DNA from 2 places in the Desulfotomaculum sp. OF05-3 genome. Region 1 is predicted to be linked to the other one. Evidence: predicted binding sites of a transcription regulator. Region 1 holds the regulator's gene; the other holds the start of a gene.
What was found. The regulator Rex, encoded in region 1, represses fermentation and respiration genes when NADH is low (regulators of the CRP and FNR family bind a similar motif). The targets are predictions, from matches to a motif close to ATTGTTAANNNNTTAACAAT.
Positions count from the first base shown of each region.

Region 2: fucO (lactaldehyde reductase) is a predicted target of Rex. The motif match lies at 2,054-2,073, and genes of this name have one in related genera.

Region 1 covers NZ_QWGO01000001.1:104,429-111,612, reverse strand. The annotation lists gene DXA87_RS00460 (MetQ/NlpA family ABC transporter substrate-binding protein) at 1-776, shown strand, start outside; gene DXA87_RS00455 (MATE family efflux transporter) at 1,176-2,546, shown strand; gene DXA87_RS00450 (ABC-F family ATP-binding cassette domain-containing protein) at 2,980-4,959, shown strand; gene DXA87_RS00445 (redox-sensing transcriptional repressor Rex) at 5,236-5,928, shown strand; gene acpS (holo-ACP synthase) at 5,922-6,290, shown strand; gene DXA87_RS00435 (NAD(P)H-hydrate dehydratase) at 6,287-7,184, shown strand, end outside.
Region 2 covers NZ_QWGO01000002.1:64,241-71,424, forward strand. The annotation lists gene DXA87_RS01865 (amidohydrolase) at 1-764, shown strand, start outside; gene fucO (lactaldehyde reductase) at 856-2,004, opposite strand; gene DXA87_RS01875 (TetR/AcrR family transcriptional regulator C-terminal domain-containing protein) at 2,181-2,762, opposite strand; gene yfcC (putative basic amino acid antiporter YfcC) at 2,994-4,505, opposite strand; gene DXA87_RS01885 (glucose-1-phosphate adenylyltransferase) at 4,995-6,269, shown strand; gene glgD (glucose-1-phosphate adenylyltransferase subunit GlgD) at 6,266-7,184, shown strand, end outside.

The DNA.
Region 1 (7,184 bases):
CAGCAGGTTCCGCGGCAGCAGATACGACAGCAGCATCCGGCGAGAAGACAGTGATCAAGCTCGGCGTAGTCGGCGAGAACAATGAGCAGTGGCAGCCGGTCATTGAGAAACTTGCCGAGGAGAACATTGATCTTGAACTTGTAAAATTTGCGGATTATCCGCTTCCGAACCGTGCGTTAAACGACGGCGAGATCGACTTAAACTCTTTCCAGCACATCGCATATTTTGAGGATGACTGCAAGAACAACGGATATGATCTTTCCATCATCGGTGAGACCATCATCGCTCCGTTAGGACTTTACTCCAACAAGATCAAAGACGTTTCCGAGATCAAGGACGGCGATATCATCGCGATCCCGAACGATGCTACAAACGGCGGCCGTGCGTTAAAGCTCTTAGAGTCCGCAGGTCTCATCAAGGTTGATCCGGAGGCTGGTTACACACCGACGAAGAAGGACATCACAGAGAATCCGTTAAACCTTGACATTAAAGAGGTTGAGGCAGCAAACACAGCAAGCCTTCTTCCGGACGTCGCAGCGGCAGTCATCAACGGCGGCCATGCGGTTGACAACGGTTTAAACCCGGAGAAAGATTCGATCTTCCTTGAGAGTGTTGAAGAGGGAAGCGACAACCCGTATGTAAACATCATCGTTGCGAGAACAGCGGACAAGGACAATGAGCTTTACAAGAAAGTTGTAGATTATTTCCGCACACCGGAAGTTGCGAAAGTGATCGAGGAGACTTACAAGGGCGCTTACATTCCAACATGGGAGTAATTTTTAGAATCTAAATAGTGCGAATGGCCAAAGAGGCAGGATATCCCGTTTACTTGCGGGTTTCCTGCTTCTTTTACGTGAATTCGTAACGATTCAGTACCTTCATAATTACAAGCAAAAATCCATTCCGAACCGGCTGCGACGATGGGATTTTTGACTTTTAGTCTATGTTTTCTTACGGTCAGAGCAGCAAATGTGCAGACCTGGTGAATAGTTACTTGAATTCACAAAATTTTCTTGTGAAACAGACAACGGTTTTCCTGTGACAGCGACGCCATGGAACTGCTTGCTTTTTCTCCCGAAATCCCGTATGATTTACATAGATATTATATTTTAATGGTAAATTTTACATGAAAAACGAGATAAAACAGAAATAACAGTCAGAAAGGGGCAATGCGGATGCCGAGACCTCAAGGTGGACGAAAAACAAACATTGATATGACGGAGGGAGTGATCTGGAAACAGCTGGTGCTGTTTGCAATCCCGCTGATCATGGGAAATGTATTCCAACAGCTCTACAATACCGTGGACAGCATCGTTGTGGGAAATTATCTCGGAACGTCGGCCCTGGCTGCTGTGGGAGCCACCACGGCGATCTGCAACACGCTGGTGAACTTCTTTAACGGAATCTCCATCGGAGCCGGTGTGGTGATCAGCACGAGTTTCGGCGCGAAAAACCTCGAGAAGCTTCACGAGGCGGTGGAGACGACGATCCTCTTCGCGGTGATCGTCGGATGTTTTGTCTCCCTGATCTCTATCGGGGTCGTTCCGGTGATGTTAAAGTGGATGTCCACGCCGGATGATGTGGTCGGACCGGCGGGTGAGTATTTAAAGATCTACTTTGTCGGAGTTCCGGTGCTGTTCCTCTACAATATGGGAAGTGCGATCTTAAGGGCTGTGGGGGATACGAGACGTCCGCTCCTGTTCCTGATCATCAGCAGCTGCTTAAATATTGTTCTGGATATCCTTTTTGTGGCGGTATTCCACTGGGGGATCAGCGGTGTAGCGATCGCCACAGTGATGGCGGAGACAGTTTCCGCGTTCCTGGCCTGCATGACACTCACAAGAACAGATGGAGCCCATAAACTTGTCTTAAGAGATTTACATATCAATAAGACCTGTCTCGGTGAGATCTTCCGGATCGGACTTCCGGCCGGTGTCCAGCAGGGACTCACAGCGTTTTCCAATGCTCTGGTACAGGCATACGTCAACGGTCTTGGTTCCTCGGTGATCATGGCGGGCTGGAGCTGCCACTCGAAGATCGACCAGTTCGCGATCCTGCCGGCCCAGAGCATGGGCCAGGCGGCAACCACCTTCGTGGGACAGAACCTCGGCGCGAAGAATGTAAAGCGTGCCAGAAAAGGCGTCCGACAGGCGGTGTTCATGGGTGTCGGCGCGCTGAGCTGCATCTCCATCGTCATGGCGCTCTCCGCGCGATCCCTGGTATCCCTTTTTAACAGGGATCCGTCGGTTCTGCATTACGGAACTCTGTTTATCCTGATGACCGTGCCGTTCCGCTTCTGCAGCTCCTTCAACCAGATCCTGGCTGGTTCCTTAAGAGGCTCCGGTGACGCGAAGGGCCCGATGTGCATTATGCTCTTCAGCTTCGTTGTCTGCAGGCAGATCTATCTGTTCTTTGTGACAAAGATCGCCTTCAACGAGTACACCGTAGGTCTCGGCTACCCGGTTGGGTGGATCGTGTGCGCGGTTATCTCCTACTTTTACTATAAGAAAAGCAGATGGGAAGATCAGGTGGAGAAAGAAGCATAAAATGAATAAAGATGTCCGCTGCCTGGTTCAACATGAACGGAATGTCATGGAAAACGGCAGCGGATTTTTGATTTTGTGTTCGTTGCGCTGATGGGAGATATGTGTTATACTTAACTGCGTATGTCGTTTTATATGAATACGATATGGTGTTATATCAGGCGGATTTGATGTGACATGACACTGACAAGATAAAAGAGGCAGGCAGCCGGACTGAAAAAGCGGTTGGTTGTAAGGACAAAATGTTTGGACTTGGAACGATCATAAACGTCGGTGTGGCCGTATTTTCCCTGGGCTTAAATAAAAAAGTAAATGCCGGCAAATACAGAGTCTGTATTTGCGGTTGAAAGATAAAAGAGCAGTTGTAAAAATAACTGCGGTGTACAAAAAGTATGCGGCTGTGAGGCTGTTACAGTGATAGAAACAGGAGGATTTTATGATATTATCCTGCAGCAATATCTGCAAATCATTCGGAAGCGACGATATTATCAAGAACGCTTCCTTTCATATTGAGGATCATGAAAAAGCTGCCATCGTCGGCATCAACGGAGCGGGAAAATCGACGCTCTTAAAGATCATTGTCGGCGAGCTGGCACCGGATTCCGGTGAGGTGGTGCTTGGAAGCGGGAAGACGCTGGGCTACCTGGCGCAGAACCAGGATCTTTTGAGCCACCGGACTATCTATGAGGAGATGCTGGATGCGAAAAAGTCCGTCATCGCCATGGAAAATCGTCTGAGGGATCTGGAAAATTCCATGAAGACGGCATCCGGGGAAGAGCTGGAGACCATGATGAATCAGTACAGCCGTTTAAGCCACGAGTTTGAGCTCATCAACGGCTATGCCTGGAAGAGTGAGATCGTGGGCGTCTTAAAGGGACTTGGTTTTACGGAGGAGGAGTTCTCCAAGCAGATCTCCACGCTTTCCGGCGGACAAAAGACACGAGTTTCTCTGGGCAAGCTTCTTCTCACAAACCCGGATATCATTCTTCTCGATGAGCCGACGAACCATCTGGACATGTCATCCATCGCATGGCTGGAGACTTATCTCTTAAACTACCGCGGTGCCGTTCTCATCGTTGCCCATGACCGGTATTTTCTTGATAAGATCGTATCGAAGGTCATCGAGCTGGACAATGGACATGCTGTGGTCTACTCCGGGAATTATACGGCCTACAGCGAGAAGCGGGCGCAGATGCGCGCGATCCAGATGAAGGCGTACTTAAACCAGCAGCAGGAGATCAAGCACCAGGAAGCGGTCATCGAAAAGTTAAAATCCTTCAACCGGGAAAAGTCCATTAAGAGAGCGGAGAGCCGGGAAAAGATGTTAGATAAGATCGAAGTCCTTGAGAAGCCGACGGAGGTCAATGACGCCATGGATATCCGCCTGGAGCCGAATATCTTAAGCGGAAACGATGTGCTGACAGTAAACGGTCTGGCGAAGTCCTTTGGTTCCCAGACATTATTTACAGACCTGAATTTCGATGTAAAGCGCGGGGAACGGGTTGCTATTATCGGTGACAACGGAACGGGAAAGACCACGATCTTAAAGATCATCAACGGTCTTGTGGAGCCGGATGACGGTGAGATCATTCTTGGTTCCAGAGTCCACATCGGATATTATGATCAGGATCATCAGGTGCTCCACATGGAAAAGACTTTGTTTGAGGAGATCTCCGATGCCTACCCGGGAATGTCCAACACCCAGATCAGAAGTACGTTAGCGGCATTCCTCTTTACCGGGGACGATGTGTTTAAGCGGATCGGGGACTTAAGCGGCGGCGAGAGAGGCCGTGTTTCCCTTGCGAAGCTCATGCTCTCCGAGGCAAACTTCCTGATCCTCGATGAGCCGACGAACCACCTGGATATCACTTCGAAGGAGATTCTGGAGAATGCCTTAAGCCATTACGGCGGTACGGTGCTCTACGTCTCCCATGACCGTTATTTTATCAACAAGACCGCAACGAGGATCCTGGATCTCACCGGAAAGCGGATGATGAATTATATCGGTAACTACGATTATTATCTGGAAAAACATGAGGCCATGATGAACGCCCATTTCGGGACCGAGAATGTGGAGCCTACCGGCGGAATCGTCGGATTCGGCGCATCAAAGACGGGAGCGGCGGCTGAAACTTCCGGAAAAGCGGCGGAGAGCAGCGCGGACGCAGGCGGAAAGCTTGACTGGAAAGCCCAGAAGGAAGAGCAGGCCCGCCAGAGAAAACGTCAGAATGACTTGAAAAAGGTCGAGGACGAGATCCACAGACTCGAGACGAGAGACGGTGAGATCGACGGACTTCTCTGCGACGAGAGTGTTTTCTCCGATGTGGCGAAGCTCATGGAGTTAAATAAAGAAAAAGAGGAGATCGCAGGGAAACTTGAGACTTTGTATGAAAAGTGGGAGGAGCTGGCTGAATAAGCAGCAATCATTAATATCCGCTGAGTCTCAGGTCCGTTGCTGCCTGCGCAGGGTGTGAACAGCAGCAAACCTGTTGAACAGATATAGATATACTCAAAAGAAAAATGTTCCGTCCGGTCGGGGAGATCATGGGCGGGACATTTTCTTTTTTATGGGCTAGGGCAGTTCCAGCCCCAATTCGCCTAAATTCTTTGACAAGGATTTGACAAATAATATAGATATGAGTATAATAGATTCCATCGTTATATGAAAGTTTTGAGAAGGTGAAACCAGAAAATGACAGACGAAAGACAGATTTCAAAGGCGGTTATTTCCAGACTTCCGCGCTATTACAGATATCTGGGTGAGCTGATGGAGGAGGGGATCGAAAGGATTTCTTCCAATGAGCTGAGCGCCAGAATGAAGGTGACGGCGTCCCAGATCCGTCAGGATCTTAACAATTTCGGCGGCTTCGGCCAGCAGGGATACGGATATAATGTTAAGTATCTCTACACGGAGATCGCAAGGATTTTAGGAATCGACAGACAGCACAACCTCATTATCATCGGAGCCGGAAACCTTGGACAGGCCATCGCCAATTACACAAATTTTGAGAAGCGCGGATTTATGATCAAGGGAATGTTCGATACCAATCCGCGGCTGATCGGTCTCGTGGTCCGTGGTGTGGAAATCCGCGGGATCGATGACCTTGAACAGTTTATTATCGATAACGAGGTGCAGATCGCAGCCCTCACGATCCCGAAGTCCAAGGCTCCGGAGATCGCAGAGCGCCTGGTAAAGGCCGGAATCAAGGCGATCTGGAACTTTGCCCATACCGACCTAAATGTTCCGGATGATGTGGTCGTTGAGAATGTCCACCTCTCCGAGAGCCTGATGCGACTTTCCTATCGTGTCTGCAGCATGCAGGATGAGCGGGAGCGGAAAGCAAAGGAAAAAGCAGAACAGACGGGAACCAATGAGACATGTTGATTGGAGTTGGCTGTGATTTGATCGAAATTGAGCGCGTAAAAAAAGCCTGTGATAAAGAGGCTTTTTTGTCGCGTATTTATACCGAGCGTGAGCGCCGGCAGGCAAAGGGAGATCCCCGGGTCCTTGCCGGCACTTTTGCCGTTAAAGAAGCAGTGGCGAAGGTGTTTGGAACGGGATTCCGGGAGTTTATGCCGATTCATGTGGAGGTCTTAAGAGACCCTCTTGGAAAGCCCTATGTGGAGCTTCATGAGGGAGCCGCAAAAACAGCAGAAGATCTCGGGATCACAAAGATCGAAGTGTCGATCTCAGACACGAAGGACCATGCGATGGCGTTTGCCGTCGGAGAGGGGGAGGCCGGATGAAAGCAGTTCTCAGCGGAAAAGAAATGAAAGAGTTCGATGCAAGGTCCATCAAAGGGTATGGGATTCCATCCTTAGTCCTGATGGAACGGGCAGCGATGGCAGTTGCAGAAAAAGCAGAGGAGATACTGGAGAAAGAACGGGCAGGGACCGTCTGGTCCGTCTGCGGCTTTGGAAATAACGGGGCGGATGGAGTTGCCGCCGCCAGAATGCTGTTTTTAAAGGGGTACGATGTGAAGATCGTTTTCCCGCAGCGGGACGGAAAAGGAAGCGAGGAGCTGGAAGCCCAGCTAAATGTCGTAAAACGGCTGGGAATTCCGGTGATGACGGCGGAAGATCTGCCGGACCCGGTGGAAAAGAAGATCCCGGTGCAGCCGTTTAGAAAGGCCGGGGAGAGAAAAAGAAGCTGCCGGGGCGTGATCCTGGACGCAATCTTCGGGATCGGCCTTTCGAGAAATGTGGAGGGCGCATACCGGAAGCTGATCCGGTGGATCAATGGACAGGAAGACATGAAAGTCATTGCTGTCGATATCCCGTCGGGCATCAGCTCCGATAACGGAAGCGTGATGGGAGATGCAGTCCGCGCGGATGTGACGGTCACGTTCGGAGAAAAGAAGCTTGGACAGGTGCTGTTTCCGGGGCGGGAGCTCTGCGGACATCTTTTCGTGAAAGATGTGGGCTTTGTGCCGGAGAGCAGCACAGAACGGGAAAAGCATGTCCAGATGCTGGATCGGGAAGATCTTTTGAGGATCCCGGCCCGCATGGCTGATTCCAACAAGGGAACATACGGAAAGATCCTTGTGATGGCAGGAGCGAAGAATATGGCGGGGGCTTCCCTGCTTTCCGCCAGAGCGGCATACCGGATGGGAGCCGGACTTGTAAAGGTCTTTACCCCGG
Region 2 (7,184 bases), on a different contig from region 1:
CGGCGGAAGAGGGCGTCCGCGGCGCGAAATCCATCGTTGATAACGGACACCTTGACGGTGTGGATTACCTGATCGGCTCTCATGTGACAAATAAGAAAGAGGATGATCCGGCAGTGGTAATTCCGGGAAGCTATGGCTCTCTCGCAACGACAAAATATGATGTGATCTTCCACGGAAAATCTGCCCATGCGGGCGGATCACCGGAGGTTGGACGGAATGTCATGCTGGCAGTCGGAACGGCGATCTTAAACCTTTATGCGATCCCGCGTCACTCCGGCGGCGTGTCCAGAGTAAATGTGGGAACCGTTGTCGCCGGAAGCGGACGGAATGTTATCGCGGACGAGGCGAAGATGGAGATCGAGGTCCGCGGTGAGACCACCGAGATCAACGAGTACATGAAAAATTACGCAGTGAACATTATCGAGAGCGCGGCAAAAATGCACGGATGCACCTGTGAGATGAAGCTTATGGGCGCGGCAAACTCCCTGGCGAGCAGTGAGGCGCTGATGGAGCGGGTGAAGAGAGTCTGCGAGGAAGATCTCCATCTGCCGGTTGCGAAGGAAATGAGCAGCAAAAACGGCGGCAGCGAGGATGTCTCCTATATGATGAACCGCGTCCAGGAACAGGGCGGACAGGCGACCTTCATGCGCGTCCTCACCCACGAAGCCGGCCCGGGTCACAGCCGTATCTTCGATATCGACGAGCAGGTTCTTCCGAATGCGGTGAAGATCTTCTGCGGTGTGGTTTATGACATTATGCACTAATGGGTGAGAAGTGCATGCGATAAAAAGCGACAGATAAAAAGAGCTCCGGCCAATTTGCCGGAGCTCTTTTCATAAATGCGAGAAGGCACTTTTATGCCATGATCTTGCGGAACAGGTCTTTCAGGTCCTCTACGCTGGCATCCTTCGGGTTGCCCGGCGCGCAGGCATCTGCATGTGCGGACTCTGCAAGGAACGGAAGGTCTTCCTCTTTGATCGCCTCAAGGACAGATGGAATTCCGACATCCGCGGAAAGCTTCTTGACAGCGTCAACAGCAGCCTTCCGGTATTCGTCCTGAGACATGGAATCAACATTTGCAACGCCCATTGCACGCGCGATCTCACGATATTTTTCGCCGGTGCATTCCTGATTATATTCCATAACGATCGGAAGCATCATTGCGCAGGCAACACCGTGCGGGGTATCATAGACAGCACCGAGTGTGTGTGCCATGGAGTGGGCGATGCCAAGACCAACGTTGGAGAAGCCCATACCGGCAATGTACTGACCGAGAGCCATTCCCTCGCGGCCTTCCTTTGTGTTTGCCACAGCACCGCGCAGGGATTTTGAGATGATCTCGATGGCTTTCAGATGGAACATATCGGTCATTTCCCAGGCAGCTTTTGTTGTGTAGCCTTCGATGGCATGGGTCAGGGCATCCATACCGGTGGAAGCGGTAAGTCCCTTTGGCATGGAGGACATCATATCCGGGTCAACAACAGCAATGATCGGCATGTCATGCGGGTCAACGCATACAAATTTACGCTTTCTTTCGATATCGGTGATAACATAGTTGATCGTAACCTCGGCAGCAGTACCGGCTGTTGTCGGAACGGCGATGATCGGAACACACGGTTTTTTCGTCGGTGCAACACCCTCAAGACTTCTTACATCCTCAAATTCCGGGTTTGCGATGATGATGCCGATCGCTTTGGAGGTATCCATGGAGGAGCCGCCGCCGATGGCGATCAGGTAGTCAGCGCCGGATGCCTTAAATGCTTCAACACCGTGCTGGACATTCTGGATCGTCGGGTTTGCTTTAATATCGGAGTAGAGCTCGTAGTCAAGACCGTTTGCGGTCAGAATGTCGGTTACTTTGGCGGTAACCTTGAATTTTACGAGATCCGGGTCGGAACATACGAACGCCTTTTTAAAGCCGTGGGCTTTCGCCTCGTTCGCGATCTCCTGAATCGCGCCTGCTCCGTGATAAGATGTCTGATTTAACATAATACGATTTGCCATGATAAAAAACTCCTTCCATGAATACTTGCTCTCAAAAGCTTTCTGTGCTTTTGTTATTATATTAACAAACTTGAAGGGCAAAAAGAAAGTTACAGAAAAGGTCAAGTGTAACACTTTAAGGAAAATCGACATATTGCAAAAGAAAGACATAGAAAATTGTGCAAAATAACAATAGATCAGGACAGCAGATGAAGCTCAAGAAACAGATCCCGCAATGCTGCCGGCATCGCGCGGACGAGAAGCCCGGCAAACTGGGACGGGGTTAGGTCCATGCCACCGAGAACCCACTTTACGGTCATGGTGATCGAGCCCTGACAGTACATTTCCAGAAGAAAATGGATCTCAGGGCTGGCCGGTCTGCCGCTTTTTTCCCGGATCAGATTTTCATAAAAGGCGAGGATCAGCTTAAAATCATGCTCCCGCAGGGAATTCTGCCTGTCATAGCGGAATGCGGCGGCAAAAAACGCCTTTTCCTCCTGAATATATGTAAATTTTTTCTCCAGGCTGTCAAGGACCATGGTCCCGCGTCCCATATGTTCAAAGGAGCGGGCGAGGAGCTTGTCGAAATACCAGTTGATCAGGTCATATTTATCAAGAAAATTCCGGTAAAAGGTCTGGCGGGTGACGCCGCAGCGCTCTGTGATCTGGCGGACAGTGATCGCATCGACCGGAGTTGTCTTCATGCATTCCTTCATGGCTGCGGCGAGACGGTATTTTGTTTTTTCCCCCTTCATGGCAGGCGTGCTGGATTCGATCATTAAAAGCTCCTTTCTACGGTATCGCGACCGGTGCTATTGTATTCAGTAAATTCTATCATATTTTTCCCAAGGGAGAAAGTCTTTTTGCTCCGGTTAGCTCCCTCTTCAGATATCATCGGGAAGCGTTCAAAAAAACCCCGTATTATCCGCGATCGAGTCACGCGGATGATACGGAGTTTGTGTTATGCATGAATGAACTTCAGATGGCTGAGCCCAAAGGCAGACCGGTTTTTATGAGAGACCGATCAAAACGGCAAGGATCACAGCGATGGATCCGAATGTAAACAGGACAGCCTGGAATTTGATCTGGAACTTTGCCCATTTGCCCCAGTCGAGCTTTGCCGCAGCCAGCGCGCCTAAGAGGCAGCCGGAGGTTGGAACGATGAAGTTTGTGAAGGCGTCACCAAGCTGGTACGCAACAACAGCAACCTGTCTCTCGACACCGACAAGATCGGCGAGAGGAGCCATGATCGGCATGGTAAGGGCAGCCTGTCCGGAACCGGATACAACGAAGAAGTTGAACACGGACTGGAAGATATACATAAACCATGCGGAGATCACCGGCGGGAAATTCTGCATTCCGTCGCTGATGCTGTGAAGGATCGTATTTAAGACTGTACCGTCGGTTGCACTTGTGCCACCAAGGATGATGATGATACCCTGCGCCATTCCGACACACATTGCAGCGCCTAAAAGATCGGCAGCACCGTGGTCGAAGGATTTTGCGATATCATTTACTTTCATGTCATTCAGCTTGAATACAACGCCGATGATACCGGAAACGAGACCCATCACGAAGAACTGGGAAGCGATCTCCGGGATATAGTAGCCCTCGCTTATAACACCCCAGATCGTCCATACCATGCAGGCAGCGACCGTGAGGAGAACAAGCTTGTGGCCGAGAGTGAACGGCGGCATCTCTTTGCCGTTCTTTGCGAATTCTTTTCTGTATTCCTCATCAGACTCATATGCAACGGAGAGCTTCGGATCTTTCTTGATCTTTACCGCGTAGCGCATCGTGAAGACGATCGTAAGTCCTGTGAAGAAGATCCATAACGGGATACGGAACCATGCACCGGACATGACCGGAATACCGGCAACACCCTGGGCAACAGCCAGTCCGAACGGATTCTGCCAGGAAGAACCGAAGCCGATCTGTGTAGATACGTAGGAGCACATAATTCCGACAACTGCGTCATATCCCATTGCGATAAACATCGGTACGAGGATCATAACGAACGGAATTGCCTCCTCACCCATGCCGAAGACTGCGCCTCCGAGGGAGAACAGGACTACGAGGATCGGGATCAGAAGGATCTCGCGTCCATTTGTCAAAGCGATGACCCGCATAATGCCGCTTTCTATCGCGCCTGTCCGGAGAACGATACCGAAGGCACCGCCTACGACCAGAATGAAGGCGATGATTCCGACAGCGGTACCATTCTTATCGCCGACGGTCATACCCTCGAATACATAGTTTAAAATTCCCTGACCGCCAAAGTCCTCGGTTCCGAAGAGCGGAGCTGCTTTGGTCACTTTGTTTCCGTTTTCATCCAGAATATACTGGAAGCTTTCCGGATCCAGAACGGTTCTTGTTTTTTCCACGCCGTTCTGCATATACGTGATTTCTTTTGTGTCGTATTTACCCAACGGGATAAATACGGTGAGCAGAGCCGCGAACAGAATGACACCAAAAATGATGATGTAAGTGTGCGGCATCTGGAAGCCCTTTTTTTTCTCCATGGCTTATCCCCCCATAATTGTATTCTCTGCCTGTGAAATCCCCCGCACAGGTAGTGTATCTACTATATTAACATAAATTCTGTGATACGTCATTACTCTTTTCCTTTAATCCTACATATTAATAGTTGCTGTACAGGGGTAGGAATTTTCTGAACTGAAAATTCCGTACAATACAGTGGTGGCAGTGGATTTTGCCGATTCGGAATGCGAAGCATCGGCAAAATCAGTTACTGTTTGCGCAAGGCGTGAACAGTAACTATTAATAGGTTTATACAATTTCGAATCAGCATTTTTGGTACTTATGTAACCAATCAGGAACATAGGTATTGTATTGCGTATCATACAAAAAGAAAAAAATGTCAGAATATACACAAAATTGGGATTGAAAGGATGAAAAGTTTGTTCACATCTTCTAAAAAGTATGTTATAATAGAGTCACCATCTAAGAAACTAATGTATGGGACAAAAAGAGCAGCAAGAGGTGATATCATGGTAAAAAAAGAGATGATAGCGATGCTGTTGGCAGGAGGACAGGGAAGCCGCCTCGGTGTATTAACACAGAAAGTGGCAAAACCGGCCGTCTCCTTCGGCGGAAAGTACAGAATTATTGATTTCCCGCTCAGCAACTGCATCAACTCTGGTGTTGATACTGTGGGAGTATTGACCCAGTACCAGCCCTTACGTTTAAACGCGCACATTGGAATCGGTATTCCGTGGGACTTAGACCGCAACGTCGGCGGCGTTACGATCCTGCCCCCTTACGAGAGAAGTAAAGGCAGCGACTGGTATACAGGAACCGCGAACGCAATTTACCAGAATCTGGAGTACATGGAGTCCTACAATCCGGAATACGTTCTGATCCTTTCCGGCGACCACATCTACAAAATGGATTATGAGGTCATGCTGGAATATCACAAAGCGAATAATGCGGATGTCACGATTGCCGCTATGCCGGTGCCGATCGAGGAAGCAAGCCGTTTCGGAATCCTGATCACGGATGACAACAATAAGATCACGGAATTTGAGGAAAAACCGGCGAACCCGAGAAGCAACCTCGCTTCCATGGGTATCTATATCTTCAGCTGGAAGGCACTGAAGGAAGCGCTCATCAAGCTTTCCGAGGAGCCGGGCTGTGATTTCGGAAAACATGTGATCCCGTATTGCTTCGAGCAGGGCAAACGGATCTTTGCATATGAGTACAATGGTTACTGGAAAGATGTCGGAACTCTCGGCTCCTACTGGGAAGCAAATATGGAGCTCATCGACATTATTCCGGAATTCAACCTGTATGAGGAATACTGGAAGATCTATACAAAGAGCGACCGGATCCCGCCGCAGTATATTTCCGCGGACGCGAAGATCACAAAGTGTATCATCGGCGAAGGTTCCGAGATCTACGGAGAGGTAACGAACTCTGTGATCGGATCCGGCGTAACGATCGAGAAAGGCGCTGTAGTCAAAGACTCCATCATCATGCAGGACAGCGTGATCGGTGAAGGCGCGGTGATAGAAAAAGCGATCGTGGCCGAGGACGTAAAGGTCGGCGCCGGGGCGCACCTTGGTGTTGGCGAATATGCGCCGAGCAAATATGACCAGAAAGTATACCAGTTTGATCTTGTGACGATCGGCGAACACTCTGTGATCCCGGAGAACGTAAAGATCGGCAAGAATACAGCAATTTCAGGTGTGACGACCGCGGAGGATTATCCGGACGGAGCGCTTGAGAGCGGCGGCTACATTGTAAAGGCAGGTGGAATCGTATGAGAGCAATCGGTATTGTTTTAGCAGGCGGAAACAGCAAGCGGATGCGCGAACTTTCCAATAAGAGAGCGATCGCGGCGATGCCGATCGCGGGCAGTTTCCGAAGCGTGGATTTTGCGTTAAGCAATATGAGCAACTCTCATATCCAGAGCGTTGCCGTACTGACACAGTATAACTCCCGCTCCTTAAATGAACATTTAAGCTCTTCCAAATGGTGGGATTTCGGAAGAAAACAGGGCGGAATGTATGTATTTACTCCGACGATCACGGCGGAGCACAGCGACTGGTACCGCGGAACAGCAGACGCGCTCTACCAGAATCTGGACTTTTTAAAGAAAAGCCACGAACCATATGTAGTGATCGCTGCCGGAGACGGTATCTATAAGCTGGACTACAATAAGGTCCTGGAATATCATATCGAAAAGAAAGCCGATATCACGGTTGTCTGCAAGGACATGCCGGGTGATGTGGATGTGACACGTTTCGGTATGGTGAAGACGAATGCCGACGGACGGATCGTTGAGTTTGAGGAGAAGCCGATGGTGGCTGATTCCCACACGATCTCCTGCGGTATCTATGTTGTCCGCCGCCGTCAGCTTATCGAACTTATCGAGCGCTGCGCGAACGAGGACAGATATGACTTCGTACAGGACATTCTGGTGCGCTACAAAGGTCTCAAGCGGGTCTATGCGTACAAGTTAAATACATACTGGAGCAACATCGCTTCTGTCGATGCTTACTACCAGACAAATATGGACTTCTTAAAACCGGAAGTGCGCAATTACTTCTTCAAAGAGTATCCGGATATCTACTCCAAGGTGGATGACCTTCCGCCGGCAAAATACAATCCGGGCGCAGTTGTGAAGAACAGCTTGGTATCCAGCGGCTGTATCTTAAACGGAACGGTAGAGAATTCAG